2 regions of the Streptomyces sp. NPDC107765 genome follow, and region 2 is predicted to be linked to the other one. Evidence: riboswitches for the same ligand, from Rfam matches in the RefSeq annotation. Region 2 holds a riboswitch; the other holds the start of a gene.
What was found. Region 2 has a riboswitch for glycine ahead of gcvP (aminomethyl-transferring glycine dehydrogenase). Riboswitches for the same ligand answer to the same signal wherever they lie in the genome.
Positions count from the first base shown of each region.

Region 1 (3,396 bases), on a different contig from region 2:
GGACGCCGACCGTCCCGTCCGGATTCACCACGATCCCGATCTTCGGCGGCAGCCCGCGGGCGAACTCCACGGCCGGCGCGACGGTGAAGGACATGTGCGAGCCGACGACCCGCAGGAACTCCTGCTCGGAGCTGTAGACCGGGACGTAGGCAAGCCCGCCGATGTCGACGGTGGGCAGGTCCAGTCCGGCGGTACCCGGGCCCGCGCCCTGCGGACCGCCGCCGTTGGGCAGCGGCACCCACACCCGGCTGCGGCCCAGGACCTCGACGATCCGGCCGCCGGCGCCGGGATGCCCGACCGAGGCGGCCAGCACCTCTTCGAGTTCGTTCGCCGGCCAGGCCAGCTGCGGTATCCCCTGCTCCGGAAAGTTCATCTGCATCCACCCGTGTTCCACACCGCACTCCGCGCTTTCTGGCCCATGACCCTAGACGAGAGAAAGCGGTGGCCGCGCCCGCGGGGCGGGTGACGCTGCGGCGGGCGGCGGCGCGGGCGGAAGCGGGCGCCGGTCAGCGGAAGGTGAGGGTTTCCAGGGCGCTCGCCGCGCGGCGGTCCAGCAGCACGACCGAGGCGAATCCGCGCGGCAGCCGGGCCGCCTCCGCGCCGCCGACCAGCCCGGACACCGCCCGGCGGTGCCGGGCGAAGGCGTACCCCGACACCCCGCGGCCGCGCGCCTGCTGGCCGGCCCGGGCCACCTCCGGTGCCACGTCGAGCAGGACGAGATGCAGCCCCCGGCCGCCGCGGCCGGCCGCCCGGGCCATCCAGCGGCGCACCCACGCCAGCGTCCCGCAGTCGTGCACCACCACGCTGCGGCCGGAGCGCAGTGCCCTGCCGAGCGCCAGATAGTGCGCGGCCCGGACCAGCGGGCGGTAGAGGCCGTAGGGCAGCCGGCGCAGTCTGCCGCGTTCGAAGCGCTCGCGGACGTCCTGGGAGTCGATCCGGTGCACCTCGGCCCCGCCGCCGTCCAGCGGCGGCACGACCCGGTGCATCAGGGTGCTCTTGCCGCTGCCGGGCAGGCCGGAGACGACCACCAGGTCACCGGGCGGGAACCGCAGCTCGGCGGCGGCCCGGGCCCGGTCGTCGCCGCGCAGGTCCACCACCCGCGCCCCGCGCCCCGGCCGGACGACCGGGCGGGCCGGGCGCCGGGCCCGGGGTGCGGCGGCGCGGACCGCCACCGGCTCTTCGGGTCCGGCCCCCGATGTGGCCGCGAGTGCCGCGTCCCTGTGCACCGTGATCACCCTCCCCGTCCGGGTTGTGTCCGGGTTACGGTCCGGCCCGAGGCCGGTTCCCTACCCGCAGAGTGTCAAGAAAAGGTAATGACCATCAAGGTGATTGTCCGATCCGCCCACGTCGGGGACGGTGCGCCGACCGGGCCTCCTGTATTCGGCGATCCCGTGCAATGATGTGCGCGCCACGTGCACATCTCGGTTCACCCGTGCACCGCCAACTCCATACCGGCCGCTTGAATCCGCGCGGGAGAGTCCCCGGCCGCCACGGCGGGGCGCCGAAGGAGCAAGTCCTCCCTTGAATCTCTCAGGCCCCTATACCGCGCGGGCGAGGCAGATCTGAAAAGCGAGTCCGGCCCGGCCCACGGGGCGGCTCCACCCAAGGTGCAAACCGGGCCCGTTCGCGGGCTCCCGGTGAACCTCTCAGGTTCCGATGACAGATGGGGAGAACGTCTTGTCACCCCTGCCTGGGAGCCCAGAACCATGACTGATGCCCCCCGCCGCACGGCGCTCGATGCCACGCATCGGGCACTCGGCGCGACCATGACCGACTTCGCCGGCTGGGACATGCCACTGCGCTACGGCAGCGAGCGCGACGAACACGTCGCGGTCCGCACCCGCGCCGGCCTCTTCGACCTCTCCCACATGGGCGAGATCACCGTCACCGGCCCGCAGGCCGCCGACCTCCTCGACTTCGCCCTGGTCGGCAACATCGGCGGGGTGAAGACCGGCCGCGCCCGGTACACCATGATCTGCAACGCCGAGGGCGGCATCCTGGACGACCTGATCGTCTACCGGCTGGCCGACCAGGAGTACATGGTGGTCGCCAACGCCTCCAACGCCCAGGTCGTGCTGGACGCGCTGACCGCCCGGGGCGGCGGCTTCGACGCCGTGGTCCGCGACGACCGGGACGCCTACGCGCTGCTCGCGGTGCAGGGCCCGGAGTCCCCCGGCATCCTCAAGAAGCTGACGGACGCCGATCTGGACGGGCTGAAGTACTACGCCGGCCTGCCCGGCACGGTCGCCGGCGTCGAGGCGCTGATCGCCCGTACCGGCTACACCGGCGAGGACGGCTTCGAGCTGTTCGTCCGGCCGGCCGACGCGGTCGCCCTCTGGGAGGCGCTGACCGAGGCCGGCAAGGACGTGGGCCTGGTGCCGTGCGGGCTGTCCTGCCGGGACACCCTGCGCCTGGAGGCGGGCATGCCGCTGTACGGGCACGAGCTCACCACCGCCACCACCCCCTTCGACGCGGGCCTGGGCCGGGTCGTGAAGTTCGAGAAGACGACCAACAACGGCGACTTCGTCGGCCGCGCCGCGCTGGAGGTGGCCGCCGAACGCGCCGAGGCCGCCCCGCCGCGCAAGCTGGTCGGGCTGATCGCCCAGGGCCGCCGGGTCCCGCGCGCGGGCTACCCGGTCGTCTCCGCCGACGGGACGGTGATCGGCGAGGTCACCTCGGGCGCCCCCTCCCCCACGCTCGGCAAGCCGATCGCGATCGCCTACGTCGACGCGGACTGGGCCACACCGGGCACCGAGGGTGTCCACGTGGACATCCGTGGAAGCCATGAGCCGTACGAGGTCCTCGCGCTGCCCTTCTACAAGCGGCAGAAGTAACGGTTCGCCCCGGCGGACCGGGCGGCGGCGCGCCACCGCGCGTCTCACTGTGCAAGACGCTCCCCCGGACTTCGTCCGGTGAGGTGCCCCCATTCACGATCACACCCTCGCGTACAGGAGAATCGAGCCATGAGCAACCCCCAGCAGCTGCGCTACAGCAAGGAGCACGAGTGGCTGTCGGCCGCCGAGGAAGGCGTCTCGACGGTCGGCATCACGGAGCACGCGGCGAACGCCCTCGGCGACGTCGTCTACGTGCAGCTCCCTGAGGTCGGCTCCACGGTCACGGCGGGCGAGAGCTGCGGTGAGCTGGAGTCGACCAAGTCGGTCAGCGATCTCTACGCGCCCGTGCACGGCGAGATCGTGGAGATCAACGAGGACGTCGTCAACGACCCCTCGCTGGTGAACTCCGCCCCGTTCGAGGGCGGTTGGCTGTTCAAGGTGAAGATCAGCGACGAGCCCGCCGAGCTGCTCTCGGCCGACGAGTACGCCGCGTTCATCACCGAGTGAGCCACCCCGCCCGTTGGAAGTGCTCTGCGCCCTCTGACCCCTCCAGGAAAGACCC
Region 1 is NZ_JBVKBL010000017.1:86,363-89,758, forward strand. It holds gene ACZ7MX_RS32655 (enhanced serine sensitivity protein SseB) at 1-373, opposite strand, end outside; gene ACZ7MX_RS32660 (AAA family ATPase) at 507-1,232, opposite strand; glycine riboswitch at 1,461-1,556, shown strand; glycine riboswitch at 1,557-1,673, shown strand; gene gcvT (glycine cleavage system aminomethyltransferase GcvT) at 1,707-2,834, shown strand; gene gcvH (glycine cleavage system protein GcvH) at 2,964-3,341, shown strand.
Region 1: linked by a shared signal. The riboswitch ahead of gcvT (glycine cleavage system aminomethyltransferase GcvT) and the one ahead of gcvP (aminomethyl-transferring glycine dehydrogenase) in region 2 are both predicted to bind glycine.

Region 2 (3,396 bases):
AGGACGGGATCAGGCAGACCGTGCGCTGCTCGTCCCCGTTGGCGCGGTGGTAGGCGCGGACGGCCAGCAGGCCGGCCAGCTCGCCCTGGGAGCCGGCGTTGGGCTGGAGGGAGACCTTGTCGTAGCCGGTGACGGTGGCGAGGCGCTCCTCCAGCTCCTGGATCAGCGTGAGGTAGCCCTGGGCCTGGTCGGCCGGCGCGAAGGGGTGCAGCTGGCCGAACGCGGGCCAGGTGACCGGCTCCATCTCGGTGGTGGCGTTCAGCTTCATCGTGCAGGAGCCGAGCGGGATCATGCCGCGGTCCAGCGCGTAGTCCTTGTCCGCGAGGGTGCGCAGGTAGCGCAGCATCGCGGTCTCGGAGCGGTGCTCGTGGAAGACCGGGTGGGTGAGGTAGTCGTCGGTGCGCAGCAGCGTCTGCGGGAGCGTTTCGTCGGTGGCCGCGTCGAGCTTGTCGATGTCGGCCTGCACGCCGAAGGCGGCCCAGACCCCGGTCAGCTGGGCGCGGCCGGTGGTCTCGTCGCAGGCGATGCCGACCAGGTCCGCGTCGACCTGGCGGAGGTTGATGCCGGCCTCGCGGGCGGCGGCGACGACCTCGGCGGCCCGGCCGGGCACCCGCGCGGTCAGCGTGTCGAAGTACGCACCGTGGACCAGCTCCACACCGCCGGCCCGCAGGCCCTCGGCGAGGATCGCCGCGTAGCGGTGGGTGCGCCGGGCGATGGTGCGCAGGCCCTCGGGGCCGTGGTAGACGGCGTACATACCGGCCATGACGGCGAGCAGCACCTGTGCGGTGCAGATGTTGCTGGTGGCCTTCTCACGGCGGATGTGCTGCTCACGGGTCTGCAGCGCGAGCCGGTAGGCCCGGTGGCCGTCGGCGTCCACGGAGACGCCCACGAGGCGGCCGGGGAGGCTGCGCGCAAACTGCTCGCGCACCGCCATGAAGCCGGCGTGCGGCCCGCCGAAGCCCATCGGGACACCGAAGCGCTGGGTGGTGCCGACCGCGATGTCCGCGCCGAGCTCGCCCGGCGAGGTCAGCAGGGTCAGCGCGAGCAGGTCGGCGGCGACGGTGACGACCGCGCCGAGCTCGTGGGCGCGCTCGATCAGGGCGCGCGGGTCCCGGACGGCACCGGAGGCGCCCGGGTACTGCAGCAGGACGCCGAAGACGCCGCGCTCGGCGATCTCGGCGGGGATGCCGTCGGAGAGGTCGGCGACGACGACCTCGACGCCGGTCGGCTCGGCGCGGGTCTCGATCACGGCGATGGTCTGCGGCAGGCAGTCGGCGTCAACGAGGAAGACACCCTGCTTGACCTTGCCGACGCGGCGGGAGAGCGCCATCGCCTCGGCCGCCGCGGTGCCCTCGTCCAGCAGGGACGCGCCGGAGGTGGGCAGTCCGGTCAGGTCGGCGACCATCGTCTGGAAGTTCAGCAGCGCCTCCAGGCGGCCCTGCGAGATCTCCGGCTGGTAGGGCGTGTAGGCCGTGTACCAGGCGGGGTTCTCCATGACGTTGCGGAGGATCACCGGCGGGGTGAACGTGCCGTAGTAGCCCAGGCCGATCATGGAGGCCAGCACCTGGTTGCGGTCCGCGAGGCCGCGCAGCTCCTGGAGGACCTCGGCCTCGGTACGGGCCTGCGGCAGGCCGAGCGCCTCCGCGCTCTTGATCACGTCGGGTACGGCGGCGTCGGTGAGCTCGTCCAGCGACCCGAAACCGAGGTGCGCCAGCATCTTGGCCTGCGCCTCGTGGTCGGGGCCGATGTGCCGGTGCTCGAAGGGGGTGCCGCGCTCCAGCTCGGTCAAGGAGATGCGGTTGGTGGTCATCTGCGGGGGCCTCCTGGTCGGTACGACCTACGAGGGGCACCACGGCGCGGGTGCCCGGACGGCCTCCCCCTCTGTCATCTCAACCTGAGAGCTTCACCGGCCCGCGCACGGCGGCCCGGCTTTCACCGTCGGTGAGGAGGGGTCCCGGAGCTGTGCCTTCCGCGGCCCGCCCTGCTTTCCAGAGTGACCTCGTCCGTGCGGTACGTGTGCCTGAGAGATTCCGGGGAGGATTTGCTCCTTCGGCGCCCTCGTCGCGAACGACAAAGGACTCTCCCGCACGGGTTCTGCGGCCATTCGCCAGCCTACCAGCGCGCCACTCGAAGGATCCTTCGAGTGGCCGGGGCATGAAATGTGCCGTTTGGTAGTTGTCACAGGGCAGTTGCGACCAATTGGAGGGGCCGTGCAAACCGATATCGATCCCCGGAGCCTGATCGGCCGCAAAGCGTTCGACCGTAACGGCGCGAAGATAGGCACCATCGACGAGGTCTATCTGGACGACGCGACGGGGGAACCGGAGTGGGCGGCCGTACGCACCGGGCTCTTCAGCCGGGACGCGTTCGTCCCCCTGGAACCCAGCAAAATGGTCGGCGAGAACCTGCACATCCCGTACGACCGCAAGCTGATCAAGAACGCCCCGGACTTCGGTGTGGGCCGCCACCTCTCCCCTGAGCAGGAGCTTCAGCTCTACCACCACTACCGCCTGGATATCTCCTCCCCCGACCCCGACGCGGTGTCCCCCGGCAATTCGGGCGCCTCCGACACGGACTTCGGCACGATCGCCGGATCGGAGGACTGATCCGCCGCAGGCCCCCCGCCCACCAGCGGCAGGGGCTCCCCCGGCCGTAGCGCCGGGTCCTCGACGGCAAAGGTCCGCACCCTCCCCGGTGCGGACCACGGCGTCTCGAAGCGGACGGTCACTCTCCCCAGCCCGCTGCCCTGTACCCACCCCGCGCCGTACTCGTCGTGGACCACGTCCAGGCCCGGATGCCAGCGGCGCGGCCGCTCCTCCTCGGGCGCCTCCTCGGCCGGCTCCGCCCCGGCCCGCTCCTCCGCGGCCCGCGCCAGCTCCTCGGCCTCGCGCTCCGTCGTCAGCTGGGCGAAGAGGTCCTCCTGCGTGAAGTCGGCCAGCCCGCTGACCCCCACCCCCAGCAGCCGGACCCCGCCGGTGGTGTCCACCAGCTCCAGCAGCCGCACCGCGGCCTCCCGGATGACCGCGGGGTCGTCGGTGGGCCCGCGCAGGGTCTCGGAACGGGTCAGCGTCGAGAAGTCGTAATTGCGCACCTTGATCACCACCGTGCGCCCGGAGCGCCCTGCCGCCCGCAGCCGCTGGACGCAGCGGTCGGCCAGCCGCAGCACCTCCGTCCGCACCCGCGTCCGGTCGGTCAGGTCGACCTCGAAGGTGTCCTCGACGGAGATGGACTTGGCGTCGCGCTCGGCCACCACGGGACGGTCGTCCTGCCCCAGGGCCATCGCGTAGAGCCCGGCGCCGTGCGCCTTCCCCAGGAGCCGTACCAGCTCCGCCTCGCCGGCCTCCGCGGTCTCCACGACCGTGTGGATCCCGGCGCGGCGCAGCGTCTCGGCCGTCG
Region 2 is NZ_JBVKBL010000016.1:189,990-193,385, forward strand. It holds gene gcvP (aminomethyl-transferring glycine dehydrogenase) at 1-1,810, opposite strand, end outside; glycine riboswitch at 1,999-2,096, opposite strand; gene ACZ7MX_RS32210 (PRC-barrel domain-containing protein) at 2,211-2,606, shown strand; gene ACZ7MX_RS32215 (DNA polymerase IV) at 2,504-3,396, opposite strand, start outside.